Regions from separate parts of the Paenibacillus sp. FSL H3-0321 genome, predicted to be linked through region 2. Evidence: riboswitches for the same ligand, from Rfam matches in the RefSeq annotation. Region 2 holds a riboswitch; each other region holds the start of a gene.

Region 1 (10,486 bases), 1.7 Mb from region 2:
TTTAGCGCTGCAAATTCCGCCTGCTCCAGCGCCTCCAGTTCCCAGAACCGGCAGACCTCTTCCGGGCCGCCCAACCGCTCGCAGACAAAAGCCTCATACTCCGTCATACCAAACTCCCGCAGGTAAGCTGCAATCCGCGCAGGAGTGTTGATTTCATCCGTCAAAAGAGCAATCTTTTGCCTGCCGTCAATCCGCTGGGCCAGCCCGTTAATCGGCCTGCCGTGCAGACTGATAAGCGCTGCATCCTGCCAGCTGTCACCCAGCCGGGCAAAAGCAAGCTGCACACTGCTGTAATGCGGAATCACTTCGACCTGCTCCGGCCCGAACCTTTTGGCAAGGTAGCCGCCAATCCCAAAAAACAGCGGATCCCCCGAAGCCAGCACAGCAATACGTTTGCCCGCTTTCCACAATCCCTCCAGCTTGTCGGCAAAAGGCTTCAGCCCGCCATGCAGCGTGATCTTTTCCCCATCGTACCAGCTGAAAAACGACAGTTGCCTCTCCCCGCCGAGCAGTACCTCGCTCTCCTGCACTTTTCTCAAGCTTCCCGGTGTCAGTCCGCCTGCACCATCCTCGCCGATACCGATGATATAAATTACATTAGCCACAGATTCCCGCCCTTCCCAGCACTCGGCCTTTCATCGTGATCAGCACCATTTCTACCGTCATCTCCCCATTCATGTGAATCAGGCAATGTCTGCAGGCATGAAGGCATAATTGTTCAAAAAAAGTGTAATTCCCGGCCTCCGTCATCATGTCCACAACCTGTGAAGCCGTATTGGCGGCAGCAATCTCCTGCACCAGTTCGTCGTCAGCCCCGGCTTCGGACGCTACTTGGGACAGGAAACCGAAATCAACCGGCGCATTTTTCGAGTGAATCAGCATGGCTCCCTGTGCTACTTTGGAATATTTGCCCGCCATGCCGACAAGCGTCACCTTGCTGAATCCAAAGGCTTTGGCATGGCCGAGAGAGAACCCCACGTATTCGCCCATCTGTATAAAAGCTTCCTCCGGAAGCTCCGGGAACATTGCCATGGCATATTTTTCACTGCTGCCGCCGGTAGTGAGGATCAGCCCCCTGTTACCCGTAGCAGCTGCAACCGATATGGCCTGAACCACACTCGCCTTATAGGCTTCAGTGGAGAACGGCGTAACCACTCCCCTTGTGCCAAGTATCGAAATACCGCCTACGATGCCCAGTCGCGGATTGAGTGTCTTGAGCGCAATGGCTTCGCCTTCGGGCACACTGATTACCACCCGCAGTCCCCGGGCGGCGCCATGCTCTTCCAGCACCTCGGATACAGCTTCCAGAATCATACGACGGGGCACCGGATTAATCGCGGCTTCTCCTACCGCTACCGGCAGCCCCGGCTTCGTTACTCTGCCGACGCCCCGCCCGCCGTCAATCTCCACACCGGGATGTTCCAGCCAACTGACAGTGGCCTCGATCCAGGCCCGGTGAGTGGCATCCGGGTCATCCCCGGCATCCTTCACCGTGGCACAGGTTGCCATGAAATTATCCTGTCGCTGCCATCCGGTCAGTTCGAAGGTATGCCGGAATCCCGCCGGCAAGTAAAGCTCCACGCTCTCCGGCGCATCGCCTGTGATCAGCAGGAGTGCCGCGCCTTTGGCTGCGGCGGCAGCACAGGCGCCGGTGGTATAACCCCGGCGCATAGGTTTTGAAGCAGTCTCCTCGGTCATGCCGATCCCTTCTTTGCTGTATGTTATGGGTCTCTGTTGATACCGGTAATTGCTGTACTTGCTTGACTCACTAGATTTTAACTTAGTGCTTCTACGTGCTTAGTGCTGCTTCTTAGTGCTTACTTGATGCTTCTTTTTACTTGTGGTCTGTGGATGTTCTACTCTCTGTTTGGCTCTCATTAATTCGCTTCTTCTTGTCTTAGCTTGGCTAGTCTTGGCTTGTTTCTGCTTAGTTCCCGACTTCTATGATTATTTATTCTTTATTCGTATAAAACCCTACCTTTACTGCTACCGTCCAGATTCCTGTTGCTCAGTATCCTGCCGGACAGCCAGCAGGCTTAAGGCATTCACCGCTGCTACAACGACCGTACTGCCGCCTTTGCGGCCTATGTTCGTAATGTAGGGAATATCCAGCTTGCGCAGCTCATCTTTGGATTCGGCAGCGGATACGAAACCAACGGGCATGCCGATGACGAGTCCGGGCTGGGCCGCTCCTTCTTTTACCAGACGAATCAACTCCAGCAGCGCCGTGGGCGCATTGCCGATAACATATATCCCGCCGGGAGCTTCCTTACAAGCTTTGCGCGTCGCGACAATCGCCCGGGTCGTCCCCAGCATTTTGGCTTCTTCGATGACATCCGGATCGGAAATATGCACCCTGACATCTCCGCCGTATTTATGTATCCTTTCCTTGGCGATACCGGCCTCTACCATCCGCACATCGGCAATGATCGGCTTGCCCTGCAGAATGGCAGCTATACCCGCTTCAATCGCCCGGGGATGAAACACCAGACTCCGCCCCAGCTCGAAATCGGCAGATGCGTGGATGATCCGCTGCACCACCGGATACTGTATAGCGTTAAAATAATGTACTCCCAGTTCCTTCGTGATCATTTGAAAGCTCAAGCTCTCAATTTCCTGCGGCTGCACCGTCAGCGGTTTGAAATCCGTTCCAAAGTCCAAGCCCATTCCCCTTTTCATAATTCAGTAGATGTTTCCACATCTTTTCGCTCACGCCCCGCCAGTACTGCTTTTACCGCATAAGCTATCTCATCCATTGCATGATAGACACTGCCAAAATCACAATAAGGCGTGTCCGGACGCGTTATCAAAATAACGTAAAGCCCCATATCCAGCGCAGCATGCAGCTTCTCATCAAGAGATCCCTCTGCCCCGCTCTCCTTAGTGATCATGACCTGCGTGCCGTATTGTCTGTACATCGCTTCGTTCATTTCCCTTGAAAAAGGTCCCTGCACCCCAATAATATTCCGCTGTTCTATCCCAAGCGCAAGGCATTTCTCGATGTTCTCCAGGCAGGGAAGCAGCCTGACCGTCAGGCGCACCTCCGGATCGCTGAGCAGCCGCTCCGCAAAAATGTCCAGTGTTTTCCCACCGGTGGTCAGCATGACCGAGCCTTTTAATTGTTTTGCTTTGCGGGCCGCAGCTTCATAAGAATCTACACAAATCAACCGGGGATGACTGTCATAATGAAGGCTTCTCCGCTCGTAGCGAAAATAGGGCAGCCCCAGCGCTTCCGCAGCGGCCATTGCATTGGCATGGGCCTCAAGTGCAAAGGGATGGCTTGCGTCTACTACAACACTGTAATTCCCCTCCTGCAAAAAGGAGATCATCCCCGGCTGGTCCAACCTGCCAACCGCAGTCCGTATTGCGGCTGCTTTAAGCCGCTCCGCTGCACTTGGCGTTACGACAGAAGCCACCAGCGGCAGTCCGTAACATGACAAGGTCACCGCTAATTCCCGGGCATCACTCGTTCCGCACAACATAAATATCATAGCGTTCAGAATTCCTTCGGCCCGTTAGCTGAAGATACTGCCTGTACTGAAAGGTCCTGCCCAGGCTGTGTCTTGCCGTCCGTATCCATCTCGGAGTGATGCTCCTGTTCATGCTGCCCGCTGCAGCACTGATGCCCATGAGCCGCATGATTACGGCCACATTGCCCGTACTCCTGGTTATGGTGTTCTCCGTGATGATGATGGTGATGGTGATGGAGGTGATGCCCATGCTCGTGATTATGCTCTTCCCCATGATGATGGTGGTGCCCGTGTCCCTCTTCATGGCCTTCCTCACCATGGTGGTGGTGATGGTGGTGTGCGGCCGCCTCAACACGGTATTTGCAGTTATCGCAGTTGGCGAAGGATTGGCCTTCCAATGTCTCTTCAATTCGCTCCGCAAGCATGTCGGACAGCAGCGGGTGAGAACCAAGGTAACTGCCTTGCTCAACCTCGACCTCCGGATGCCCGGCAGCGAACTGCGAGATGATATCGGAAAACTGCTTCATCAGTACTCCGGTGAAAAGCAGGTACGGCAGCACCACAATTTTACGCGCACCCAATGCCAGACAACGTTCCAGCCCCTCGGGCAGCGAAGGTTTGGCAATCGCGATAAAGCAGCCCTCTACGCTTTTATAAGCAGTCCTCTCCCACAGCAGGCGGGTCAGCTTATAGAAATCACTGTTGGCATCAGGATCACTGCCTCCACGGCCCATAACAAGAATAATGGTGTCTTTGTCCTCCACTTTCGAGGTTTTCATCTCAATTGCAGCAGTGCCTGTATTGCCAGCTACGGAGTCAGAAGGTGCTTCCCCCGGACCCGCATCATTCGCATTCTCCCCCGATGTCAGCATCTTGTCTTCCGGCTGGGCCGGCTGTCTCCACGCAGTTGCTTCTGCGATCCGGTCCAGCAAAATATCCACCGCCCGCTCCTGCACGCCAACCGGACGTCCGTACACAAATTCCACGCCGGGATACTTTAGCTTCGCCTGGTCCATGGCCAGCGGAATGTCCAGCTTGGAATGGCCAGCCGCGAACAAAATAATCGGCACCACGAAAACCGTCGAAGCGCCTCCTTTTACACAAAGCTCTATGCCCTCAGCAATCGAAGGCGAAGCCAGTTCTATAAAGCAGGTTACAAGGGTCAGCTCCGGCTTGCGGGCGGCAAGCTCACTTGTGAATTTCCGCAGCTCCTCGTTGCCCTCCGCTACCCGGCTGCCGTGTCCTACGAGCAATACTGTTTTCATTCGTTGTGGCCCCCATGCTGAAAAAATGTATAAAACCGTTCATTGATTTTGCCCTGCGAACCGTATCGCAGGGCAATCGCTGTAACTGCGGCTATGAGCTCTTCTTCATCCATTCCTTCGGCGACGAGACTGCCTGCATGCGGGCCTCGTCCCGACTTCTTCCCGCCAAGGTACAGCTCGAAGCTGCCCTTGGAGTACACTACGCCGATATCCTCCAGCACGGCTGAGCTGCAGGCCATGCCGCAACCAGCTACACCGATCTGAAGTTCCCGCGGCACCGGCCGTCCGTGGAGCAGCTTATGAAGGCGGATAGCCGCATTAAGCCCGTCTTTCTTTCTTAATTCACAGAAGCCGCACGTCTTCACTTTCACAAAATCCCCCGGCAGGCTCACATTCAGCCCGGCCTCTGCCAGACGGTACGCCTTATCCTCCTGCTCAGCCCCACTGCTGCGCAGCAAAAAATGTCCGTCCCGCGTATACACCAGCTGACCTTCATCGCCTGCAAGCTCCGCAAGCAGCGCCATCTGGGTGCCGCTATATCCGTGGCTGCCAAGTGCCGGCGAAACCTCCAGTTCGGAGGCTTCGAATTGCACCGCCGGCGAAACGGCGGAAGCAAAAGCCTTGGGCAGCTCCGTCCGGGCCGCTGCAGAAGCAGCTCCGCTCTCCGCAGCCGCCGCGCTGCCCATAGGGCCAGCAGCGTTATTCACCTCTGCTGCGGCCTCTGCGGCAACCGCTGCCGCAGCCAGCGACCACGGCTCTGCCGCTGTCCGCAGCCGCTCATGCGGCTTCAGCGCCTGCGTCTCGGCGCCAAGACTGTACTTGCGCTCATAGCCGCGCGGCGTCACCATCAGACCTTCATAGACGGTAGTCGCAGAGTTGCCGACCACAACTGTGGAGAGCATGCCGATCTCATGCTCCAGCATATCCTGCAGCGTAGTTACAACCGTCTGCTGGCGGTCACGGTAGGCGCTTTTGACAATGCCGACCGGCGTGGACGGATCGCGGTAGCGAAGCAGAATGCTGCGGGCTTCCTCAATCTGCCGCGTCCGTTTGCCGCTGCGCGGATTATAGAAGGCAATTACAAAATCCGCCGCACCCGCCGCATCGACACGCGCTGCGATGCTCTCCCACGGCGTCAGATGATCGCTCAGGCTGATCGTGCAGGCATCATGCATAATCGGCGCTCCCAGCAGTGAAGAGCAGGACTGGATCGCCGATATTCCGGGAATCACCTCAACTTCCACACCGCCCGCACGTTTCCAGCCCCGTTCGATCAGCACCTCGTACACCAGTCCGGCCATCCCGTACACACCTGCATCCCCACTGGAAATGACCGCAATGCTCTGTCCCGCTTCCGCCCTGCGCACCGCTTCCTGGGCCCGGCTAACCTCTTCGGTCATACCGGTACCGACAATTTCCTGATGCTTCAGCAGCGGCTTGATCAGCTCTACGTAGGTGTTATAGCCGATGACAGCTTCACTTTCCTCAAGCGCAGCCAGTGCGCGGCCTGTAATATGCTCCAGGGCACCGGGGCCAAAGCCGATAATCAGCAGCTTTCCTTGTTTCTTCATCCTTTTTCCCCCGTCCACAAAATAACCTGATTTCATGCTTCCCTTCTGCTTGCTACAACGCTCTATATATAGCAGATGCTTCTGCCCAATCAGGTACATTCACATCTGTCATTGACGCGAACCTTCTTTTACATTTCAAACTCTCTAAACCCTTATATTTCCAGACTCGCTAAACAGCTGCTTCAGAATGGCTTTGAACTCTTCTGCATTCCGGGGAGCAGTCTGCCCGGCAGTCAAACGGCCGGGCAGGCTATGCCATAAATCGGCGAGCAGCGGCAGGTCAAGGCCGATCGCCCGAATGTCTTCCCCGTCTGCAAAAATATCCTCCGGCGATCCGGCTGCCCGGCAGACGCCTTTATCCAGCACGATGATCCAGTCCGCCCAGCGGTAGGCCAGATTCATATCATGCGTCGCCATGACCACCGTGGTGCCCTTGGCATAAATGCTCTCAAGTCCCGCAAGCAGCTGTCTCTCGGAGAGCGGGTCCAGATAGGAGGTCGGCTCATCCAGCAAAATCAGCTCTGGCTCCATCGCCATGACCCCTGCGAGCGCCGTGCGCTTTTTTTGGCCCAGACTGAGCTGATGAACCGGCTTGTCTTGCAGAGCCAGCAGATTCAGCTGCTCCAGCACTTTCAGACAGCGCTTCTGAATAGCGGCCTCATCCATGCCCGTCCCCCGCAGTCCGAAAGAAATATCCTCGATAGGCGTACTAAGAATCAGCTGCTGCTCGGGGTCCTGAAAGACGAGGCCCACGCGGCGGCGCAGGGCGGCCAGCTCTTTTTTGGAATAGGTTAGCGGGGTACCGCCCTGCAGCACCTTGCCTTTCTGCGGACGCAGTACGCCAACGGCATGCAGGAACAAGGTTGATTTGCCGGAGCCGTTGTGGCCGAGCACTGCTGTTTTTCGTCCTTTGGGGATGGAGACAGTCAGCTCCCGCAGCGCAGGTTCCGCCGTGTCCGGATAACTGTAGGCGACCCCCTCAAAGACCAGGCTATATTCGTTATTCATTGCAATCTCCTTACTCTTAGTTCAGTCTCCACTTTAACTCCTGCCGTTGGCCGCTTCCCCAATCAAGAAATCACCAGCTCCGCAAGATCCATAGCTGAGCCAGCAGCAGCAGGAAAATACCGGCGCAAGCCTGAACCGTGAATCTGCGCGGCACCGGGCGTGACACGTACGGCGGTAAAATGATCTCACCCATGTACCCCCGGGTTATCAGCCCCTGTGACAGCCCATAGTAGCGGTGCATCGTATTCGCAAACAGCGAGCCCGCCATTCCCGCAACTTCACGCAGTTTGGCCACCCGTCCTCTTCTGCCGCCGCGCAGCCGCCGGGCCAGCATCATTCCATGTGCTGTATCGCTCAGCAGGAACAGAAAACGGTACATAATCAGCATGAGCTCCAGTACGATCTGCGGCATCCGCAGCCTGCGGAGTACCTGCAGCAATTCTCCGAACGGTGTTGTAAATATGATAAAAAAGCAGCAGGTCAGGCAGGCCAACACGCGCGCCAGCAGCAACCCTGCCCGGTGCAGTCCCTCCGCTGTAATGTATAGTGAACGAGTCGAAGCCGGGAGCTGCAAGGACATTAACGCCTCACCGGCAGTTGGATGGCCAATTTCAAGCAATAGTGCCGGCAGGCTCAGACAAAAGAACAAAAGTGCCGTACCAAACAGCAGGCCGTAGGCGCGCAGCGGGATTTTGGCGTACAGGACGCACCACACGGTCATCCAGCCCGCAATCACAAGCTGCAAGGCCGGATGAAGCGCATAGGAAAGGATGAACATGACTGCTGCGAACAGGCCTTTCCACATCGCGGGCAGCTGCCTCAGCGCATTGCTGTAGGATAACGCATCAATTCTTCTGATCATTAAGCTTGCGCCGGTCCTGTCTGCCTTTCAGCAGGCCGATGGAATAGCCAATCACTCCGGCCCCGATCGCCGCCTGCAGCGCGAACAGCATGCTTTCCGTTTCGCCAGGCAGCTCCGTCAGCGGTTTGAACCACGGCTCATAACCGGGATCAATCTCTGTAATTACACCCTCTGCGGCATCATCAGCCCCGCCGAATTCCCCGTTCACCAGCAGCAGAGGCAGCACCACCAGCAAAATCACCGCCAGCAGCATCAACCCATTTTTCCACTTATTGCTCATCACAGACTTCCTCCCTTGGTTTGCCGTTTCAGCAGCGACAGCTCATTCGGGTTGTAGGATTTCAGCCAGTTCCAGAGCAGCACGGTCAGCAGCCCCTCGCTGATGGCGAGCGGAATCTGCGTCACGGCAAAAATACCGCCGAACTTAATCAGAGAAGCCAGCACACCCCCGTCTGCCGCCGGAAAAGCCACTGCAAGCTGAACCGAGGTCACCACATACGTCATGAGATCAGCCACTGCCGCCGCCATAAAGACTGCCAGCTTTTCACGCCCATTCACCTTCATTAGCAGCTTATAGACCGCATACCCGGCAAAAGGACCGGCCACCGCCATCGAAAATGCATTCGCTCCGAGTGTCGTTATCCCCCCGTGCGCCAGGAGCAGCGCCTGAAACAGCAGCACAACAGACCCGATTACGCTCATCGGCAGCGGCCCCAGCATTACAGCACCAAGTCCCGTTCCTGTAGGATGGGAGCTGCTTCCGGTTACGGAAGGCATTTTGAGTGCCGACAAGACAAAGGTAAATGCACCCGCCAGCCCAAGCAGCAGCTTCAGCTCCGGGTTGTCCTTGGTCATTTTCTTCAGCTTAAGGACTCCAAGGGTAAAAAACGGCAGAAACGCCACCCACCAGAATACGGCCCAGCCTACCGGCAGAAAACCCTCCATAATATGCATCGCGTTGGCCGTGCCCGGCTCATTCAGCAAAAAATAAAAGGTAAATCCGGCAATGAGTGCAGCAAAACTCCAAAACTTGCGTTTGTTCATCCTTTTCCCTCCATGGATTCGTCATTTTGTGCCGCATCAAATCAAAAACTCCCGCCCCGGGGGGTGGGAGTGCTATGTACGTCATCAGATATGTAAGAGATGGTGGTACCGCTGCAACATCGCGGAGAATTCGCAGAATTGTAATGTGGGGGAGCTGAAGCTGGCACTTGCTCTGCACCAAATCTTCAAAATCCACCGTCCCCAAAACTGCATGCCTTCATCTCTTTAACCAATTCGTACACCGCTCCTATCCGCGTAGAGTCGTGGTGCGCGCAAACAAGGTAGGTCTCCTGGCTCGGGATCATAACGCCTTCCTTCGTCTTCCCCGGCTGTTTGCCGAGTGACATGCTGAAGTTCAGCTCTTCCTTACAGTGGCGGGACCGCTCGGGATTTGCACCCGATTCCCTGTTACCCCTTGTAGTTACAAGGGCACCTTGTCTTATCGCTAATTTATCCTGTACATTATAGTGGACTTCGCCGGGTGGTGTCTGTGATAAAAGTGGAGCGGCAAAGTTCTCCAGCACACCATCCGGTGAACCCAACGGGTTGTAAGAAAGCCATTTAAGTAATATAATTATTAACTATATAACTTGAATCCGGAGGCGTACCCAGAAAATGAAACTTGATCTTACCGAAGATTCCCTGCCGGTGTACGAGGCGCTCTCAAGCGCTGTACGTCTGCGAATGCTGCAGCTGCTTGCTGTTCAGCCCATGAATGTAAAGGAATTGGCGGGAGCGGTCAAGCTGAGCAGCGCCATTATGACAATGCATGTTCGTAAGCTGGAAACGGCCGGACTGATCCGCACCCATATGGCTCCCGGACGAAGCGGACTGCAAAAGATTTGTTCTCTTGCCGCTGAAGGGGTGGAGATTATCTTCCCACTCCAGGCCAAAGCAGAGCGCAAGGGTCACCGGAAAGAAATACCGGTCGGACATTATTCCGATTTTGAGATAGAGCCAACCTGCGGGCTGGCCACTACCGAGCATATCATCGGCAGCTTCGACGATCCCCGTTATTTCTGGGATATGGAGCGGATGAATGCCGGAATTCTCTGGTTTGGCAAAGGTTATGTCGAATACAAAATACCCAACTTCCTGTTGTCCAGCCAGCAGCCGGAGGAGCTCATCATTACGATGGAGATTGCCTCCGAAGCACCCTCAACCAATAATAACTGGCCTTCGGATATTGCGTTTACGCTGAATGGCCAGAAGCTCGGGTTTTGGACTAGCCCAGGCGATTACGGAGACAGCCCGGGGAAATATACC
Region 2 (10,486 bases):
GGGCAAAATAGTTGTGATCAACGGAACGCCGTCTCTGGTATCGCGGATCAACGCGGTTATTGAATATGCGGAGGACGATTTACGCGGGCGCGGGTTTGAGGTGGAGCGCATTAATGTCGCTGAGCTGCCGGCGGAGGATTTGATCCATACCAAGTTTGAAAGTGAAGCAATCGTCAAAGCCAATGGTCTTGTAGCCGAAGCAGAAGCAGTAATCGTGGTTAGTCCAGTGTATAAAGCGTCCTACACAGGGGTGCTCAAGACCTTCCTCGATTTGATCCCGCAAAAAGGGCTGGCCGGCAAAATCGTGCTCCCGCTCTTTATGGGCGGCAGCCTGGCACATTTGCTCACCATAGACTACGCACTGAAGCCGGTATTGTCCGTGCTCGGCGCGCGGCATATTCTAGGCGGCGTATATGCCGTGGACTCACAGGCTGTGCGGAGTGATCAGGGGATAGTTGAACTGGCCGAGGAACTCAAGCTGCGGCTGAACAGCGTACTGGTGGAGCTGGCGGAAGAGACTGCGCATAAAGCGGCCCGCAAGGCCGGAGAGTAACCGGCTGCGCTAACTATGCCTCTCGTACTATAATACCAAAGAGCTCCTTTTATCCGGTGGATAGAAGGAGCTCTTTTATATTGGTAAGGTTACGCGGTGTTAAAAATCTTGATTGGTGTATCTTCCTGTAGTAGGGTGGATTTTAGCGAATTTAGCATAATCAATACTGGCTACGATAGTATTCCTCCTAAAATGTGGTGCTTCCCGGCACTTATCAAGCATTTTGTAACAAATGCTTATTATATTAAATAGCGTAACGTCACGCAGTATATTTTCTTGGAATACAAAACTTTTCTTGTTTGGAACGTCTATAATTTAGTGTAATTACAAATTATTGGAGGTTAGTTAAGTATGGAAAAAATTTTTCTTTCATTTTTTTTTACTTTAAGTATGCTCTTAACATTTGCTATCCCGCTTTCTGCTGCACCAGCGATTCAATTGGTGATCAATAGTGAGGTTGTTAATTCAGATGCTCCACCCGTTTCCGTCACAGGGCGAACTATGGTTTCTTTAGCTTCCTTAAAGCCGCTGAAACTCAATTTAGTCTGGAATGCTGGTAAGAAAACGGTGACTGTCAATACTCCTGGGACCAAAGACAAGCTTGTACTTACGATCGGTCAAAAAGAAGCTTCTTATGGAGAAAAAACTCTTACTTTGGATATGCCTGCTCAATTGAACAAGAATCGTGTTGTTGTGCCTTTGCGCTTCATCAGCGAAGCCCTTAAAGCAGAGGTGGAGTGGAAGGCGGACAAAAATACTGTCATTATCCGGAGTGCTGATCAAGTAGAAACATATAACAAGCTGTATCAAGGTACGGATTTGGTTGCGGCACGTAAAATCGCTGTAGACCTTCCTTCTAAGGATGAAAATACGCTTCATAATACCGAGGAAGGCGTTTATTATCAGTATATCTTTCCTGAAGGAGAAGCATTGAGATATTATTATGTTGTTGGAAATTTATATACTTACTATGAAATTAAGGATGATGTTAAACATTTAGTTTGGGAAGGTGTAGAAGAAGATTCAGGGGAGAAAACGGAAGAAAAAGGAAAACGGCCGCCGGAAGACAAAACACAATATTATTTTTTACAAGAACGTGTGGATCATAGTGTCACATATGGTAGAGTAGGGGCTGAAAAGTCGGTAACGCAAGCTTTACCCAAAGGTCATACGGTATTAGCGGATATTATTGTACCTATTTCCGGTGAAGTAAGGAAAGATCAAATTAAATAGATTTTTTACTTCATTTTGGACGTCCTGAGCAATAAGGGACGTCCTTTTTTTATGTTTTAAGTTTTCTATTCCGTAAACTTCAGGAAGTTAGTGGGCTGGAGAACAATAGGGAAAGAGCAGTGAAACAGGATCATGCTACTGGACCGCTACTCCCGCCGATAACTAGAGCACCCCGGCCAAGGCGCTCTACGTTCTTGTTATTTGTTTTACGCAGCCCGCGGAGCGTTGTGGGCTGGATCAAAGAAGGACGGAAAGGGCAGGAAACATAGGAGGATTGCACTTTGTGCAGCAGAATTGCCGCGTTTCAGACACTAATCGAATTTGACTGCATTTTGTACAGCAGAATTAAGGCTCATCCGGCTCAAAATGGCTTTTTTCAGGCAATCGACTGCACGAAATACAGCAGATGGTCTTTTTGGGCTGAGATCAGGTTAATCTAGTGCACATTCTGCATTAGATTAGCGTAGCCCGCCATTTCGCCGCACTTACAAATCGTCGAACCCGTTGTCGTCGCCGACTTTGCCGTAATTGCGCGACTTAGCTTCGAAGAAATCGGTTTTGGTGGCGTTCAGCGCTTCGTCGGAGAAAGGCTTGATCCATGGCATGCAGTTGACGTCCACGCCTTTATAGGCTTTTTCCATGCCCATCAGGGTCAGGCGTTTGTTAGCTGTGTATTTGATATAATCGCTCAGCTCGTTCATGTCAATGCCGCGCACGTTGGTGAGTGTGTAGTGACCCCAGTTGGTTTCCAGCTCTACGGCGCGGTCGATGGTGCGGTACACGTAATCCATATTCTCCGGAGTGTTGAGCTCTGGGAAATCCGCGAGCAGCTGCTTGAACACTTCCGCGAAGAAGTAGCAATGCTGGTTCTCGTCGCGCTGGATGTAGGAGATCATCTGGCTGGTTGCCATCATCTTCTGGTCACGGGCCAGATTGTAGAAGAAAGCAAACGTGCTGTAGAAGAAAATCCCTTCCAGAATGAGATCGGCTACCAGCGCGCGGAAAAAGGTTTCTTTCGACGGCTCGTCGCGGAACTCCTGATAAATATCGGAGATGAACTGGTTGCGCTCCAGCAGGACCGGATCATGTTTCCAGTATTCGAAGATTTCCTTCTGCTCGCTGTCCGAAACGATGGAAGAGAGGACGTAGGAGTAGGATTGGTTGTGCACAACCTCCTGCTGTCCGATGATCGCGGAGATCGCCTCCAGGGAAGAGTCGGTAAAATACCGCTTTACGTCGCCCACAAACATGGTCTGCATGGAGTCCAGCACCGCGAGCAGGGAGATGTTGATCTTGAACACACGCTGTTCTTCAGCTTCAAGCATCGGGAACTGCTGGGCGTCCTTGGACATCGGAATTTCATCGGCGATCCAGTGGTTGAGCAGCAGCACCTTGTACAGCTTATACATATGCGGCATGCGGATATCGTTCCAGTTCAGAATGCCCGAGCATTCCCCGTCAATGATGCGGGTAGACATATTCGGCGCTTCTGTATTAAAAATCTTTTGCAGTTGCATTTTGTTTCCCTCCTATATTTTGCACAGCTAACTGGTGAAAGGTTTCCGCCGACATGCCCTCTCGCCGGAAGCGGGCTTCCAAATGGAGAGGGGGAGCAAGCTTCCTGGCTCCTAAGGGGGTAACGGGAAAGTCACCCGGTAATTTTGTATGAATGGTTCTATTTATGCTTATAGAGGGAATTCATGTCGCTATTATGGGCTGTTTATCAAATAGAGCCCTTTTGTGAAAACTTAGCGGGCAGAATTCCTGTTCCTTGTGGGATTTTCAATCCAGGGGCACAGGTAGCGGCAGGAATTCCCGTTATTGATTAAAAATAGGTAAAAAATGGCATACTGCGCATTGAACAAGGAAGAGAAAGCCTGAATTGGTCAACCGCCAATCTTGATATTGGGACAACGTTCGCGCAGCTAACTGGTGAATGCTTACTTTAAAAACCAGCGCTTAGTCACGGAGAGGAAGTTTGGAATTGGAGGAGCGTTAGCGTTCGCCTTTATACTCGGATTTCAACCGTAAATGCGGTATAAATCAAGAAATCTGAGTATAACAGCGGCCGGAGATCTAAACATTCCTCGCAGTGACGGTTATTGCGCTGGGTTTTAAAATTGGAATGAAAGGCTTAGCTCGCGCAAGATTCACACTCTTCTATGGTTAATGCACGGCTCCGCACATAATACGTCGACTTGAGTCCGCCCTTCCAGGCGTTCAGATGCAGGTTCAGGAAATCGGTGGCCTTGATGTCCGGCGTCACGTACAGATTGAAGCTCTGGCCCTGATCGACGTGGCGCTGGCGGGCTGAGGCCATGCGGATCGACCAGTTCTGGTCAATCAGGAACGCCGTTTTGTAGTACCAAATCGTCTTCTCGGACAGATCGGGTGCCGGGTTGGCGATCTTGTAGGTTGTTTTCTCCTCGTAGGAGAGCAGCTCGTACAGAGGATCAATACTGGCTGTGGAGCCGGCGATGATCGAGGTCGAGCCGTTTGGAGCAATCGCGAACATCCAGGCATTGCGTACGCCGTCTTTCGCTACTTCCTGCTGCAGCTCACGCCACTGCTCAGTTGTCACATATTTGCCTTCCTGCTCGCCGCTTGTATAACCGCGCGAGTCGAAGTAGGCTCCGGTATCCCAGTCGGAGCCGGCAAACTTCGGATAGCGGCCCTTCTCGCGGGCCAGCTCCATGCTGGAGCGTACCAACAGATAGTTAATGTGCTCATACAGGTGATTGTTGTATTCCACGGCTTCGTCGGACTCCCAGCGGATGCCCTCCAGCGCCAGCAGGTGATGCAGGCCGAAGGTACCGAGGCCAACTGCACGGTATTGGCTGTTTGTGTACTGCGCCTGCAGCACTTCGATATTGTTAATGTCGATGACGTTGTCGAGCATGCGTACCTGAATCGGCACCAGCCGCTCCAGCACTCCGGCCGGGATGGCGCGTGCCAGGTGGATGGAGTTCAGGTTGCAGACTACGAAGTCGCCGGGAACCTTCGAGATAATGATCCGGGTCTGGCCGTCTTTGGTAACCAGCTCTTCACTCTCAATGACCGTTGGCGACTGGTTCTGCATAATTTCCGTGCACAGGTTGGAGGAAAAGACCATCCCCTGGTGCCGGTTCGGGTTAGAGCGGTTCACTGTATCGCGGTAGAACATGTAAGGTGTGCCGGTTTCCAGCTGTGATTTCATAATCCGCTTCATGATGTCGATGGCCGGAACCGTAATGCGGGACAGCTCCAGATTGGCGGTAGCTTCGGCATATTTGTCGCGGAATGCGCCTTGGCCAAGCTTTTCGTCATAGAAATCCTCAAGGCCGAGTGCGCGGCCGTTCTCATCTTTCCAGCCCATTACCTTCTTCACCTCATGCGGACAGAAAAGGTTCCAGTGGCCGCGCGCTTCTACGGCCTCCATGAACAGATCCGGCAGGCAGACGCCGTGGAACACGTCATGCGCGCGCATCCGCTCGTCGCCGTTGTTCAGCTTCAGGTCGAGGAAGGCGAGAATATCTTTATGGAAGACGTCGAGGTAGACGGCAACGGCACCCTTGCGGGTACCCAATTGGTCGACGCTGACGGCGGTATTGTTCAACTGGCGGATCCATGGGATAACGCCGGAGCTGGTGTTCTTGTGGCCGCGGATATCGGAGCCGCGGGCCCGCACCTTGCCGAGGTAGACGCCGATGCCGCCGCCCATTTTGCTCAGCCGGGCTACGTCGGTGTTGGAGTCGAAGATACCTTCGAGCGAGTCGTCGACGGTGTCGATGAAGCAGCTGGAGAGCTGTCCGGCAACCTTTTTACCAGCGTTGGACATCGTTGGCGTTGCAGCCGTCATATAAATGTTGCTCATCGCCCAGTAGGCTTCTTTGACCAGATCCAGACGTTTCTCTTCCGGCTCTGTGTGCATGAGGAACATAGCGATAATCATATAACGCTCCTGCGGAAGCTCCATCACACGCCCGTCAAAGTCATGGGCCAGGTAACGGTCGGACAGGGTAAGCAAGCCGATGTAATCGAACAGCAGGTCGCGTGTATAATCAATGCAGCTGCCAAGCTCGGCAATCTGTTCTTTGGTGTAGTGGGTCAGAAGTTCTTCACGGTAGATGCCCTTCTTCACCAGATCGGAAATCAGCGGGTACAATTCGCCGTATGGCTCATCCGGGTATGCTTTATAGCGGCGGTTAACTGCGGCTTTTTTGTATAGGGTCGTCAAAAGCGAGCGGGCAGCAGCGAACTTCCAGTCCGGTTCTTCTTTGGTTACGAGCTCAAGGGCGCTCATGGTGAAGGCACTACTGATTTCTTCTCCGCTGACCTCACTCCGGCGAAGCTTGGACTGCACCCCGCGCAGCAAGGTTTCTTTGCTTAATTGCTCAAGGCCGTTCAGGATACGGTCGGCGTAAACGGAGAGGCGGATTTGATCAAAAGCCAATTGGCGGTTGTCGGGTTTCACTACGAGTTCTGGCATAGGGGATTCATCCTTTCGTATTTGGGTTTAATTTTCAATATTAAAAATTGATATATTATAGCGCAGAAAGCGGCCAGGAAATGGCGGCTCAGCCGACATTTCAAAGCTGCCTTCGAAACAGGCGATAGATCGTATCGCGTGCTAGAATCCGAGTCTGCGGAAAACAGAAGCTTAAAGTATACCATGAAATTTATATTTCCAAGAAGCTAAAGTACAGCAGGCTGCCAATGGATGATTTCCTTGCCGGCAAGGCTGGCCGGAATGTCGATAATCCGCTGGTTGCTGCTTCCCCGGTAGGGAAGGGTAGTATCTTTAAGCTCTTCTACAAATCGTCCGTCAATCACTACATGGCACAAGGCCAGCAGATTCCATTCCGGCGAGCCCGGAGAAGCCGTCAGCTCTTCATACGTATAACCGGTATAAATCCAAATTGAGAAATCCGGCAGTACGGCGCGAAGCTCATGGATAAAGCCCGCAGCCTCTTCTGCCGAGAAAAAAGGGTCCCCGCCGGCCAGCGTCAGGCCGTCCAGCAGCGGATTAGCAGCAATTTCAGCGATAATCTCACGCTGCCGCTCCAGGGTGAACACTTCACCGAAATTGAAATTCCACGTTTTCGGATTGAAGCAGCCCGGGCAGCGGTGGCGGCAGCCGCTGAGGAAGAGGACGGCCCGCATGCCCTCTCCCTCATTAATTGATTCCGGGTAGTAGCCGCAAATATTCATAGATGCTTGATGCGGTCTCTTACTTCGGCCTGCTTGGCGGCGTTGAAGCGGGTCTGGTAGTCACCGGTCAAATATCCGGTTACCCGGCGCAGGCGGCGGATATGGGTGTCATGCTCATGCGCGCCGCAGGAAGGGCAGTTCGTGCCGATAACCCCTTCATAGCCGCAGCCGGAGCAGCGGTCAATCGGGTGGTTAATGCTGAAATAGCTGATTTCCTGCTCCAGCGCGTAGCGGATGATTTTGACAAAAGCCGCCGGGTTGCTGCGGGCATTGCCGTTCAGTTCCACATAGGAAATGGCTCCGGCGTTGCAGTACTCATGGAAAGGGGCCTCAAGGCTAATCTTCTTGGCCGCACTGATCTCGTAATACACAGGAATGTGGAAGGAGTTCGTATAATATTCGCGGTCGGTTACGCCGGGAATTGAGCCAAGCACCTTGTGGTCCACCTTGGTGAATTTGCCGGACAAACCTTCGGCAGGTGTTGCAAACAGCGTGATGTTAAGATCAAGTTCTTCGCTCTTGCGGTCGCAGTACTCACGCATATGGCGGACAACGGCGAGTGCTTTGGCATGGACCTCCATGTCCTCGCCATGATGTTTGCCGTACATGGCCTTCATGCACTCCGCCATACCGATGAAGCCGAGCGACAGACTGCCGTGCTTCAGCAGATCGCCTACGCTGTCCTCTGGAGCAAGCTGCTCGCCGCCTTCCCAGACGCCTTCGCGCATCATGAAATCGGAGGCTTTGGCTTTTTGGGCCGCCTGGATCCGGAAACGGTGCAGCAGGCCCTCCAGCGCAATATCCATATAATGATTCAGGTCGTCGTAGAAGCCTTCCTCGTCGGGAGCAAGACGGCGGCCTGTCACAGTGCCGTGAGCAAGGCCTAGACGGACCAGATTAAGGGTGTTGAAGGACAGATTGCCTTTGCCTGAGCAGTGATCGCGTCCGAAACGGTCACCCAGCACCCGGGTGCGGCAGCCCATCGTAGCAAATTCAGTGTCCGGGTCAGCCGGATCATAGTATTGCATGTTGAGCGGAGCATCCAGATTGGCAAAGTTCGGATACAGTCTGCGTGCGGAACATTCGGCTGCTTTAAGAAACAGCTCATAGTTCGGATCGCCCTGCTGCTGGTTGACGCCTTGCTTGCATTTGAAGATTTGGATCGGAAACACCGGTGTTTCTCCGCTGCCGAGGCCGTTCATGGTGGCGGTCAGCAGGGAGCTGATCACAAGCTGGCCTTCGGGGGAGGTGCAGGTGCCATAGTTGATGCTGGTAAAAGGAATCTGTCCGCCGGAACGGCTGGACATCGTATTGAGATTATGTATCATACTCTCTGCTGCCTGTAGTGTTTCGCTTTCGGTCTCTTTCTGCGCAAAGCGGAAGGCGCGCGGGTACTGCTCCGCCAGATCGCTGCGGCTCATTGTGATTTCGCCGAGGTGATCACCGGCTTGTCCTTCTTCAAAGTATTCCAGTCCCTTGCGGAACAGCTTAGCGAAGGATTTGGTCACGTATGGGGCAAGGTCGTAATCCAGTTTATTGGCGGATACGCCGCCGTACTGGGCATTTTGCTGGGATTGGAAAATAATCGCCACCAGCGACATTGCGGTCATAATTGAGTTCGGAGGACGGACACTGCCGTTGCCGGTATTGAAGCCTTCGCGGAGAAGGCGCTCAAACGGGATGAAGATGCAGTTGGTCGTTCCGATGGCGTATTGATCCAGATCGTGGACGTACACGACATTATCCTGAATGGCCTGCACGAGCTGTGGCGGCATCGTGAAGTTGCGGGCATACCACTTGGAATATTCACTGCCGAATTTGCTCATTTTGCCGGAGAAGCTTTCTCCGTTCAAATTGGCATTCTCGCGCAGCAGATCCAAATCCCGGCTGTCGATAATATCCCGTCCCAAATGAATAACTTCCTCCAAAAGAACTTCCTGTGCAGCTTGTCCACCGTTGTACCGTTTCTCCAGCAGCGTCATTGTCTAGCTCTCTCCCCTCGGTATAGTAAGAACGAAGTATATACTTCCTGATAGCAGTAAAAAAGCATCTCCCGCCGAGGAGGCGGGAAATGCCCGAATGCGTACGAAATATCCTTAAAGGATATTTGCCGGTTGTCTTGATGAACATATAAGCAGGGGACAGGGGTAATCTCTGTCCTGTTCTTATATATTCCGCAGAAGCCGATACCTGAGGGCGATAACGGTTTATCGCCTTCAGGTATCGGCAGCCTTGGCTCCTTAAAACACGGGAAGGCTATGTCTGCTTGTGCAGGCCGCATTGCGGACACCTCACCTGGTCCTCGCAGGCATGAATGATGGTGTCGGCGAAACAGGCAGGTCTCCTGGCTTCCGGTGAATCTTCCAGCGCCTTCCCGAGAGCTTTACCGCCCCTCAGTGGCTATTGCCGGTAGACGCTGCTTCGCGGGCTTCAGAAAGCCTGCAGGCATCCGGTTACAGTGGCGGGACCACAGCGGATTTGCACCGCGTTTCCCTATTAAGCTTCAGCTCGCTTGAAAGAGCGAAACACCTGTTTCCACTATATTTTGTTGTCGTTAGATAAAAATAACCCAATATGTTGTGTTTGTAAACCATTTTTTGAAACTCCGCGCGGGGAGCGGGTTCTGCGGTTTTACTCACAAATGATCCACAGTTAGTCCACAGGTAATCCACAAGTTGGGTGCAAAAAGTGTCTGGATAAATTCATAAATTGTCTTAAAAGATGCCACAAAGACTCCATAAATATAGTGAGCGTGACACTGGAATGCCTAACGGAGAAATATGGGGGACGAAGGGTTACGGATGGTGTTAAATCGTGCAACAATCCTCACGGCGATTTGTGGGTGTGCGGCGGAGTTGCTACAATAAGAATAGGCTGAAGACATGTATCAGGAGTTTTAGGCTTATAGTCCGGAATGAGTTACCACGAGGAAGTTTCCATAAAGGGTTTTGCTTTACAGCATATTAAGGAGGGATTCAGGATGGCAATTGGCGAAGTAACCGTAATTCCGATCGGCACAGGCAGCACGAGCCTTAGCAGCTATGTGGCCGATATGCAGCGTGTGCTCAGGGGAGTGGAAGGAATCACTTATGAGCTTACATCCATGGGGACGATTATCGAAGGGCCGATCCCGCGGATTCTCGCTGCCGTAGAAGCGCTGCATGAGTCACCTTTCGCTGCCGGGGCGCAGCGGGTATCCACGTCGCTGAAGATTGATGACCGCCGCGACAAGCCGTCTACAAGCCGCAGCAAGCTGCAGTCCGTTGAACGTAAGCTGGAGGAGAATTGAAGCCCAGATGTTGTAAAAAAAGGTTGCGTTTTTGGCTGGAAGTTGTATAATATTTTTTGTTTGACAGAAAAAATGCTTTAAGCTGGTGTAGCTCAGGGGTAGAGCAACGCACTCGTAATGCGTAGGCCGGGGGTTCAATTCCCTTCACCAGCATCCTTAAAACCTTTGTGTGGCGCGGTTTTCCGGTATTTCGGGGACTGCGCCTTTTATGTTCTTCTACC
Region 3 (10,486 bases), 600 kb from region 2:
GCTCCCAGATCTTTGCCCAGATCCAGGGTGTACAGCCACTCAATAGCATCTCCGGGCTGCACGGTATAGCTTCCGGCACCTTTGCCCGGAAACTCCCCGTTCACCTTGTACATCCAGCCGCTCTCTGCTCCATGGTCGAATTCATACAGATTGTCTATTCCTTCCACATAGGCGAAGCCCTTGGAGCCCTGGTATTCCATCTGTATTTTGTTCTTGCGGGTAATCCGTTTCAACAGCTCCAGCGCACTTTCGCCCTTCTCAATTTCAAAGGCTGCCGGAGCCAAAATCACGCCGTACTCCTCATTCCCTGTGATGGAGACGGTAGCTGTGCTCTCCGCAGCGGCGGGCTTCGCAGGCGCTGCCGCTTCGGACGGCGGCTGCGTAACGGCAGCCGCTGGACGCGCGGTGGCTGCGGGCTTATTCGCGCCGGCAGATGGACGCGCGGTGGCTGCGGGCTTATTCGCACCGACAGATGGACGCGCGGTGGCTGCGGGTTTGGCAGAGGACTCTGCCGGGCCCGCACTGGCGCCGCCTGCTGCGCCGGGCACCGCCGACGCCTTCGCGGGGGCTGCTCCGGCGGTACCGGCTGCCGGGCTATGCGCAGCCGGCGCCGTAGTGCCTGCAGGCACGGGACTTGTCACCGTGCCTGAAGCGGTGTCAGGCGGCGCAGATGCCGACGCCCCTTCAAGAGCCGCCGACGCCTTCGCAGAAGGCGAAGCGGTGCTGCCCGCCGGTTCTGACGGCGGGGCCGTATTCGCTGCGTCTCCGGTTTGCGGAGACGCGCTGTTATCAGGGGCGGAGCTTTGTGTAGCGGTGGTATCTGCTGCACTGTTCAGATCAGAACCGGCAGACTGCCGCTCGCCGGAAGAACAGCCGGCCAGTAGCACCACCGCCAAGAGAAGAAGCAAGGGATAAAACAACCATCGTTTGGATTGCTTGGACATTAATTTTCACACCTCCGAAAAAAGGGAAAGGAACGGAGGCTGTCCTGCTGCTCCCCCGTTCCGTTCCTATACTCTATGTTTTCTTTTGAAGCTTCAGTCCGATGAACCTGTTACTCCGCTCAATCGCCTTCTTAAAGATGGATTACACTTAAGGCAATCTTACGGCTACGACCGCCGCCATTTCTCTGGTTACGGCACTTGATGGGTCAAATCCTCCATTGAAGCCGGTCATATAACCGGACTCCGTTACCGCATGGACCGCTGACAGCGCATAGCTGCTGATCCGGCGCCCGTCTGTGAACTTCGCAGTCTGCGCCGAAGCCGCAGAACCGTTCTCCAGCTTGAACGCTCTGGAAATCATCACAGCCATATCCTCGCGGGTAATCCAGCCATTCGGATTAAAGGTTGTATCCGTAACTCCGCCTACCCATCCGAGCTCTTTCGCTTTAAGCACAGCTCCATAATACCATGTGCCGGCCTTTACGTCGCTGAATACTGGTGCAGCCGAAGCTGCAGCAGGTGTCTGATCTGTCAGTCTCAGCAGCAGCGCAGCGAATTCAGCACGGGTAATATTCTGCTTCGGTGCAAAAATCAGGCTTGATCCGCTGACGCCTTCCATCAGCTTTTGCTCATAGGCCTTGTGAACGGAGTCCAGCGCCCATGATGAAATTTTGCTCTCATCGGCAAAGGACACACTGCCGGAAGCGGCTGGCGAGATGCTGAACAGCTTCGCCTCTCCGGTCAGGAACCGGTTGTACGCAGCCAGTGCCAGCAATGCCTGTTCGGTAGCCAGGCTGTTCTCGGGCTGCCCAGCCGAATGAGCATAGCCGCCAGTGCTTTGTCTGAACGAAGCCAGATGGCTGAGAAGTCCGCCCTTAGCTTTAATAAATCTGGAGTCATTAGGACCAACTCCGGCAGCACTCAGGGCAATGATGACCTGCGCGGTGCTCTCGCTGTTTTCTGCTCCCGAGAGCTTGAAGCCGCCGCCTTCAAGCTGCTGCTGCGACAGCCAGGCGATCGCTTTATCCGCAGCCGCTTTTACCTCCGCCTGGTCATTATGGGATGAGAGTGCAGTAACCGCCATAGCGGTAATGTCCACATCATCGGTGCTGCCAGCTGTCAGCGGGAACCCGCCGTCTTTGCTTTGCAGTTCCAGGATGGACTTGATCAGCCGTTCCTTAGTCCACTGCGCATTCGCAGGTACAGCATAAGAACCGCTGTCCAGCGCAATCAGGGCAAAAATGAGGCCGTTGCTGCCCTGGCTTACCATATGGTCATTGTTATAAATTTTCTCAATCAGATTATACCCGCCAATATTCTGCGGATCACCGCCGGCAGCGGCAACAGCCAGCGCCAAACGTTCATAATCCGTAACCTTGCGGAACTCCCCTTTATTCGCGGCAAGCTGCTCCTTCACTCCGTTCAAATAAGCAGCCGGTACTGTGTGGCCGGAACGGGCGAGTCCAATCGCCTGCCAATCGCTGATCTCTTCGGCTGCCGTGATTGCCTTGGCAGTAGCTGCAATATCGCTCTTCAGCTGCTGCTGCTGCGGCTCCCATTTACTGCGGTCCACTACGGCAAAGGCCGTGAAGTGACTGACCTTTCCGGTGATCAGCCCACTTTGCGCATCCAGCGCAGCGGGAACCGGAATCCAGCGGCCGGTGCTTTCGTCAAGCCATGCCAAAGCCAGATTGGCAGGGTTTACCGCCGTAACCGGAACTGTAATCGAGAGATCTACCGGCTTCACAAATTTCGTACCATCTGGTTTGAAATCATAAAGTCCCGATACCAGCTCAGCGCGTTCTGAATTAGTCTCGCGTACGCTGATCTTCACATTGCCGGACACGGAACCGGCTGGCAGCTGCAGCTTCACTTCACCGCCGCTGTCCTGCAAGGTTGCCGCTGCACCCGGAGTGACCTCCTGCTCGAAGACAGCCACGTTTGCCGCCAGCTTTTGCTTAAGGGCAGCCGCTGCTGCTGGGGTCATTTTGGTGCTCAGGTTCGAAACAGCTGTCGTCTGTCCTACTTGATTCAGCGGAAGGGTATTATCCGGGGTGATATCCACATTCACCGTGCTGCCGCCCGTACCTGCTGCTGCACCTCCAGTGCCGGAGGAACCTCCAGCCGATCCCTTCAGATCATCTCCGCCATTAAGCGTATAACGCCAGGCTACGGCATCTCCGCTGCTCAGCTTATAACTTCCGGAACTGTAATCCGGGTAGACACCGTTTACGGAGTACATCCAGCCGCTTTTCTCACCGCGGTCTCTTTCTGCCAAGCCATCAATCGCTTTAATGTATACACTGTCTCCGCTTCCGCCGCTGACAACCTTGCTTCCAAGCTGGCGGATCAGCAGGCTGTATGCGGTCTCTCCCTCGTTCAGCGTCATCTTGGTACCAGCCAGAATGGTTCCCTTAGTAGTGTCTCCAATGACTGTGAGCGTGGCCGATGCCGTCTCAGGCACTTCTACCGAAGCTGTAACTGTCAGCGGCTGCGTGTAGCGGGCAATCTTAGGCGTCCCGCCTTCGACATAACCGGTCACGGCCAGCGTGTATGTTTTGGCAGGCAGGCCTCCCTCAAAGGTTGCAAGCCCTTGCTCATTAGCAGTGATAGTTTTATCGCCAACAGTCACCTGCACTCCCGCAGCCGGTGAAGTCACCGGATCAGAAGTATACGTGTCATTATTCCAGACCCATTTCTTCTGCGTAACCTTAGCGGTGAATGCCTCACCCTGCTTCGGCTGCGCAGGCGAAATCTGTACCGAATCTACTACCTGCGTATTTTCTCCGGCATAGTAGACAAGCACTTTGTCGGAAGTCTGCAGAATATAATCATTTAAGCCCACATCCGGATAAATCCACGCCCCGCCGCGTGATACGGCAAAGGCCCAGTAACCCTGATTGTTATAGGCTCCGTTATCGATTCCATTAATGCCCCCTACAAAGATGCCGAAGGAAGATTCCGTAACCTTTAGCGGAATGTTGTTCGCACCTGCCAGCTGCTGCAGCGCATCAAACGCGTTGTATGCTTCCAGCGTGCCTTCAGCTACCGGACCCTGTGGCCCTTCAATGGACAGATAGGAGGTTACATTGCCCGGAGCTACCTTCAGCGAATCCGTATAGCGGGCAATATTTGGTGTGGCTTCCGCAACATAACCGGTTACGGCCAGCGTGTATATTTTGCCGGACAAGCCTCCTTCAAAAACTGCAACGCCTTGGCTGTCCGTAGTGACTGTTTTACCGCCAATGGTTACCTTCACTCCGGCTGCCGGTGAAACAACCGGTTCGGAAGCAAATGTCGTGTTATTCCATACCCACTCCACCCCGGTAACGGTCACTTTAAACGTTTCTCCCGGTTTTGGCTGCGGTGGAGATACTGCAACGGAATTTACTACCTTCGTGTTGGCACCGGCAAAATAGACAAGCACCTTGTCCTGCACCTGCAGTTTGAAATCACCCATGCCTTCGCTTGGGTAGATCCATTTCCCGCCGCGCGACACCAGGAAGTTCCAATAGCCGTCATGAGTTCCGTTCTTAATCCCATTAATGCCCGACACATAACTGCCGTAGGAGGACTCCGTAATCTCCAGCGGAATATTTCCGGATGCCGTAAGCTTCTTCAATGCCGCCAGCGCGTTGGATGCTTGCAGCGCTCCCTCAGCGACCGGCCCCTCAGGTCCTTCAACCGACAGATGGACTGGTACATTCTTGGAGATTACCTTTACAGCTTGCGAATATTTAGCGATAGTTGGTGCATTGTCCGCAACATAGCCGGTTACGGTTAGCGTATAGTCTCCTGCCGGAACACCTTCGGCAAAGACCGCTTTGCCGTCTTCACCGGTTGTTGCCTTCCGGTCTCCGACCGCCACCTCCACACCAGATGCACTTGAGGTTACAGGACTCGAAATATTTGTGGCGTTGTCCCATACCCATTTTATCTGGGTAACCGTAACTGAGAAAGGCTCCTCCTCACCTGGCTGCGACGCGGACAGCGTCAGCGAATTCACCAGCTGCGTATCGTTGCCCGCATAATAAACGAGGACCCGGTCTGCTTCCTTAAGTTTAAAGTCCTTCATTCCTACATCAGGATCAATCCATGCCCCGTCCCGGGACACAGCATATTTCCAGCCATCCCAGCCGCCGTAGATTCCGGCTTGGATACCGCCGATTCCCGTCACATAGCTGCCCGATTCATTCTTAATCGGAAGGCCCTTCTGGGCTGCCACTTTCTCCAGCACCTCGAGGACATTGCCTGCGTATGCCATCCCTTCTCCCAGCGTGTTCTGCGGCCCTTCAATTACAAGGGGAACATACACTAACGGATTCGGAACCGCAGGCTTAGTGAAGTCATACAGCTTGCCGTTTCCGCCCCCGCTGTACAGGGTGTAGGCCACCAGCGCCTGCAGCCCCTGCTCTGTAGCAAAAGCATTTACATTTCCGCCCTGATTATGGGCAAACCCGCCGCCCTCTACGCTGAAGCTGAGCAGTCTGCTTATCAGATCTGCTTCACCCTTGGTGAATTCTGCTCCTTCCGGGTCTACCCCGAAGGAGGCAAGGCCGATAATGACCTGTGCCGCGCTTTCGCTGCTGCCTCCAAAGCCGCCGTTGCTGTCCTGCGCAGCAGACAGCCAGGCTACTGCTTTTTGCCCGGCAGTTGCAACCACCGGATCACTCTTATGCGCAGCAAGAGCCGTCAAAGCCATCGCCGTCATATCCGGCTCGCTTGCCCCGGAAGTCAAGGCGAACCCGCCGTCTGCATTTTGCTTGGACAGGATCTCGCTCAGCAGCGCCGCTTTGCTCCATTTGGCATCCGCCCCAATAGTATAATTGCCTGAATCCAGTGCCAGCAGCGCATAGACCGGATTGTTCAGCGTCTGGCCGCTCATTTTGTCACTGTTATAGATACGCTCAACCAGATTAAAACCCGGCTCAGAGCCGTTTCCGGCAAAATTTGCCGGATCAGCCCCCACGGCTTGTACCGCGAGCACAATCCGTGCATAATCAGTGACTGCAGCAAAGCTGCCGTTGGCCGTCCGCACTTTTTGCTCCAGCAGCCGGACATAACTTTCCGGTACTTTGTAGCCCGCCTGTGCGAGGCCAACCGCCTGCCATTCTGACGTCACACCGCTGCTGAGCATATACTCGGCAGCCGCATAGGTCGCTCCGGCAACGGTAATCTGCTGCTTCGCTGTTAATGCAGCTGCAGCCGGCTCTGCGCCAGACTCGGCTGCTGCATACACAGCAGCCGTAACACTTTCCGTTCCCCCGGACGCGGTAGCGGCAACCGCCCCGGCAAACACTTGTCCTGAAGGAACAAGCGCTGTTCCCAGAATCGAAATAACCAGCAATAAAGCCAGGCCAAGCATAAAGGACTTGGTAGAGAGAAGAGTCTTCATCATTAACCTCTTTCCGTGAATAAAATAGTTGAAGCGCAGCAGACACAAGAAGAAACGGCTGTGCTCTCCCTTTCAAAAGGACGGGGCCGTTTCTGCGAGAGAGAAGGATAACATACAGCACCAGGCTTATACTTCATCCTCATCCCTCAAAAAAACCGCCCCTGCTAAGGGCGGCCTCGGAAGAATACAAATGAAGCACGGCGGTGCTCAAGCTCCGCCACCACATCCATTTGTAATGTTCCGCATTCTTACCCCACGAAGAATAGAAACGTTCAAGAAAAAGGCAGGTCTCCTGGCTTATGCTTCACCGCTTCCCTCCGCCTTCCCGTCCTTGCTTCACAGGACAGTGGCACCCTTAAGAGTCGCTCCGCATTTACAGTGGCGGGACCGCGCCGGACTTGCACCGGCCTTCCCTTTTAAGCAAATTCTATGGATAGAATCTGCACCCTTTTCACTAGACTATCAAATTTTAATATTCATAATCATATCCACTATTCCCTTGTATGTCTATAGAAAAGCTGTTCCAATGCCGCCCGTTGCCGGCTGATCCCTTTTCGAAAGCATCAAACACACTCTTCGTTGCTCCCAACCTGTCTGCACGCAGTTCATCATTAGTAGCGGAAAAAATGCCCGCTAAGTTTTAGCTACTCCCACATTAATAAGGATTAGGCGGATTTACACCCGCTATTATTTCGCAAAACACGTCATGTGGCTCAACCGGATAATTTAGCGGTAATATTTCGTCTTATACAACTTATTCTCAATCTATAGTCCACATTAAAGGGAAATATTCCCTTTAATGGGTATAATCCGCAATAACCAACACCGGAGCTCAGTGTAAAGAAAAAAATCCTGAACGCGCATCTGCCCTGCTCTCTCCGGGCAAAACATGCGGTTCAGGATTTTGTCTGTTTATATCGCTTTACTCGGGAGCATCGGTTGCTGTTCCGCCATCATCCGTAGGCGTTGGAGTCGCAGTTGCAGTTGCAGTAGGCTGGGCACTCGGTGTAGGGGCTGCCGTAAGTGCTGGATCCGACTGCAGAGTCAGCTTGTAATCGCCTGCGATGATCATGTTGCCCTCGGCCAGCTTAGCCCCCGGTTCCAGATCCACAGTGACTTGGTACGAAGCTCCCCCGGTCACGCCCGGCGAAGGCGCGGATGACACAGCCGGGGTCGCGCCGGCTTCTGTTCCGGCGTCCGCGTTACCCGTCGCGTCGACTTTCGTTCCGGCGTTCGCGTTCCCCGTTGCGTCGACTTCCGTTCCGGCGTTCGCGTTACCCGTCGCGCCGGCTTCCGTTCCGGCGTTCGCGTTACCCGTCGCGCCGGCTTCCGTTCCGGCGTTCGTGGTCCCGGTCGCGCCGGCTTCTGTTCCGGCATCCGCGTTCCCTGTCGCGCCGGCTTCTGCTCCGGCTGACGCATCCGGCGTTGCCGTTCCACTGCTGCCGTTCAAGCCGGCGGCTCCCGCATCCGGCGACGGAGCGAGGCATCGGCTCGACGTCGCCGTGACCTTGTAGACCTCCGGATCCCCACCGGAGGCTGCTACACTGATCTCCGCCGGAGTAAAGGCGGTGCATTCTTCAGCGTCAGCAAAGGTGAACACCAGTCTGCTGCCCGTGCCTTCTCCGCTGCCGCTAAGATACACGGCAGCAGGCGGCTGGCCGCCGCCCGGTGCTGCGCTGCCCTCCGGCAGAGCCGTGTCCGGGCTGTCCGGCCGCAGCAGGCTGATGGCGATAATGACGCCAATCAGTACGATCCCCAGAATGGAGCCGGAGATCAGGAGTTGAAATCGGCTGCGGCTAACCCACCGCGCCAGCGGCGAAGCCAGCTGGGAGCGGGCTTCGTTATATACATTTTGCAGAGCAGGCCCGGCAGCGGAGACATAACTTTTGCGGAAATCCCTGCTCTTGAAGGCTTCACGGTCGCTGTTCAGGAAATACTTTAGAATCGCCCGGCGGTAGCCCGGGTACAGCTTCTTCTTCGACACCGTGAACAGCCGGTTGTTCTGTGACCAGGCCAGGAAACGGTATACCGTTTCTTTGTCGCCGTCCGCTTTGCGCTTCACCAGATCCAGCAGCGCGTCATAATCCAGCGGGCCGCTCTCGCGGTCACTATTGTGATAGAAAGCGAGCGGCAAGCGCTCGAACGGCTCTACACTTCGCGATTCCTTCAGCCACCGCCGTCCGAGCAGCTGTACATCATCCAGCTCCTTTGGTGACAATCCGGCAAAAAGTTCCTCATCCGGATTCTCCTCCCCGAACCAGCGGTAGGCAGCGCGCAGCGCATTGGATTTTTGCCTGCTGATGGAATCAAGCGGCGGCTGCCAATCCGCCGTATTCCGGTAGCGCAGGAACGAAATCTCCAGCAGCTGCTCCTGTGTCAGCTCGCTGAGCGATACACGGTTCAGCAGAAAGCGGTCCGCTGCCGCCATCAGCTCCTTCAGCAGCGAAAGCGCCTCAGGGTTGAACCCGCTGCCTCTGCGGCGCTCTTTTTCCGCCTTCTCTACAGAGTCGTGAATCGAGGCCACCGCCGCAACCGGATCTTTGTCACGCTGCAGCTTCTCCAGCAAATAATCGCTGATTGTATCACGGACAAACGACTGCTGCAGCGCCTCCGGAAGAAACCGGCCCCAGTGGGCGACAAACCGTAAAATGTCAGACGATTGGGCTGCGGCAGCCAAACGGGATTCCATATACGGTTCCAGCAGCGCCTTGCGGAAAATAGGCTGGGCCAGCACTCTTTTGAAAAAGGCTGCACTCAGCTCGTCATTGCTCTCAATGATAGTGTAAGCCACCGCCAATGTATCGTCCCGGTCCGCTGACCGGGCATTCAGCATGCCGTTGATGAAATAATCGACCACTTTGACCCGGTAATTATGTCCCTTCAGCACAAAATACTCCATAAAACGCTCCATAATCTCCGGCTGTGGAATCCCCTTTTGGCGGATCAGGTCATACTCGCGGTCGAAGCGCTCCAGGAACATATCGTTCAGCCGTACCCGGGACTCCAGCGCCCCCTCTGGCTTGAGGTAGGACAGCAGGCCGCTGAGCACAGCATTTTTGTTCTCCGTGTACAAGCTTTCATTGCCCTGCTCAATCTCATAAAAAACCGCCAGCTCATTATAGAGCGCCAACTGCAGCTTGCGGTCCACGTGCTCACCGGGCAGCAGCGAATCGGCAAACCGGGCAAAGTCATCTAAACTGCCCTTGTTCTTCAGCGTTTTCCATACCAGATCGGCATAAGGCTGCTGCGAATCACCGAAATCGGCATTCAGGGTCCGGCCTGAAGCCAGATCGAAGATGAAATCCTTCTCGATACTGCGGTCTCCGGGGCGGAGCGAGCCTTTTTCTACAAAGGTAAGATCAATATATTTGCGGCTTTTTGGCTCGTTTGCATAGGTGAGTACCCCTAGCCTGCGGCGGAAATCATACGGCAAAGCCCCGTAAATAATCTCCGTAAGCTCCAGCGCCCGCTGCGACAGCTCTGCGATGGGAACATCGAGGGCAACATAACTTTTTTTCTTGCTTGCCACAGAGATCATGACCGCCTGCAGCAGCGCCTTGAACAATGCTTCGCTGAACCCGAGACTGCGCAGCACCGTTAGCGGATCAGCCTGTCCTTCACGCTGTAGGGCCGGAATATCGGCCAGCTCCGGCAAGGTTCCTCCAGGCTCACCTTCATAGCTCCCGGCAAAATCGGCATGCAGCCAATCCCCATAGCCCTGAATAATTTCCTCGGCGCGTGTCGGAGGCACTACAAAGTTATGGGCAAAAAAAGCACTCCGCTGCCCGGTAAAGTCAGTCGCCTGATAGCGGCTTTGCCCGATCACCGTGTCGTTTGTTTCCGTATGGAATAAATGCAGCGCGGCCGGATACAGCTCCTCATTTTTTTCGCCGCGCGCCGCCAGCTCAGCCGGGGCATCATAAAGGCAGAAAGGATGAATGATTTTTTTGACAAAATTATTGTCCAGGCTCTCCGACTTCGCTACAGTATCGAATCCTTCGGTTGCCCGGTATACGCCCCGCCGCTCGCGGGTATACATTTGCTGGGTGATCCTGGACCCTGAGAATCTGTTCACGGCCCGTCGCTCCCCTCAATATAGTTCAGCTTATGCAGCAACCAGATAAACGGCTCGTCCACACGGATCGGG

What was found. Region 2 has a riboswitch for cobalamin ahead of MHI45_RS21045 (anaerobic ribonucleoside triphosphate reductase). Riboswitches for the same ligand answer to the same signal wherever they lie in the genome.
Region 1: linked by a shared signal. The riboswitch ahead of MHI45_RS28565 (energy-coupling factor ABC transporter permease) and the one ahead of MHI45_RS21045 (anaerobic ribonucleoside triphosphate reductase) in region 2 are both predicted to bind cobalamin.
Region 3: linked by a shared signal. The riboswitch ahead of MHI45_RS23850 (DUF4430 domain-containing protein) and the one ahead of MHI45_RS21045 (anaerobic ribonucleoside triphosphate reductase) in region 2 are both predicted to bind cobalamin.

The regions. Positions count from the first base shown of each region.
Region 1 covers NZ_JBBODH010000001.1:6,437,381-6,447,866, reverse strand. Annotated here, with positions in the region: gene MHI45_RS28610 (bifunctional cobalt-precorrin-7 (C(5))-methyltransferase/cobalt-precorrin-6B (C(15))-methyltransferase) at 1-605, opposite strand, end outside; gene MHI45_RS28605 (cobalt-precorrin-5B (C(1))-methyltransferase) at 598-1,698, opposite strand; gene MHI45_RS28600 (precorrin-8X methylmutase) at 1,987-2,661, opposite strand; gene cobK (precorrin-6A reductase) at 2,676-3,491, opposite strand; gene MHI45_RS28590 (sirohydrochlorin chelatase) at 3,497-4,735, opposite strand; gene cobJ (precorrin-3B C(17)-methyltransferase) at 4,732-6,306, opposite strand; gene MHI45_RS28580 (energy-coupling factor ABC transporter ATP-binding protein) at 6,451-7,314, opposite strand; gene cbiQ (cobalt ECF transporter T component CbiQ) at 7,385-8,176, opposite strand; gene MHI45_RS28570 (energy-coupling factor ABC transporter substrate-binding protein) at 8,160-8,456, opposite strand; gene MHI45_RS28565 (energy-coupling factor ABC transporter permease) at 8,456-9,220, opposite strand; cobalamin riboswitch at 9,484-9,672, opposite strand; gene MHI45_RS28560 (ArsR/SmtB family transcription factor) at 9,836-10,486, shown strand, end outside.
Region 2 covers NZ_JBBODH010000001.1:4,722,360-4,732,845, forward strand. Annotated here, with positions in the region: gene ssuE (NADPH-dependent FMN reductase) at 1-553, shown strand, start outside; gene MHI45_RS21025 (copper amine oxidase N-terminal domain-containing protein) at 905-1,786, shown strand; gene MHI45_RS21030 (ribonucleotide-diphosphate reductase subunit beta) at 2,272-3,303, opposite strand; gene MHI45_RS21035 (ribonucleoside-diphosphate reductase subunit alpha) at 3,921-6,254, opposite strand; gene nrdG (anaerobic ribonucleoside-triphosphate reductase activating protein) at 6,461-6,976, opposite strand; gene MHI45_RS21045 (anaerobic ribonucleoside triphosphate reductase) at 6,973-8,958, opposite strand; cobalamin riboswitch at 9,294-9,524, opposite strand; gene MHI45_RS21050 (MTH1187 family thiamine-binding protein) at 9,957-10,265, shown strand; tRNA gene MHI45_RS21055 (tRNA-Thr) at 10,347-10,418, shown strand.
Region 3 covers NZ_JBBODH010000001.1:5,323,175-5,333,660, reverse strand. Annotated here, with positions in the region: gene MHI45_RS23860 (DUF4430 domain-containing protein) at 1-290, opposite strand, end outside; gene MHI45_RS23855 (hypothetical protein) at 328-915, shown strand; gene MHI45_RS23850 (DUF4430 domain-containing protein) at 1,093-6,342, opposite strand; cobalamin riboswitch at 6,605-6,804, opposite strand; gene MHI45_RS23845 (GAP1-N2 domain-containing protein) at 7,262-10,414, opposite strand; gene MHI45_RS23840 (hypothetical protein) at 10,411-10,486, opposite strand, start outside.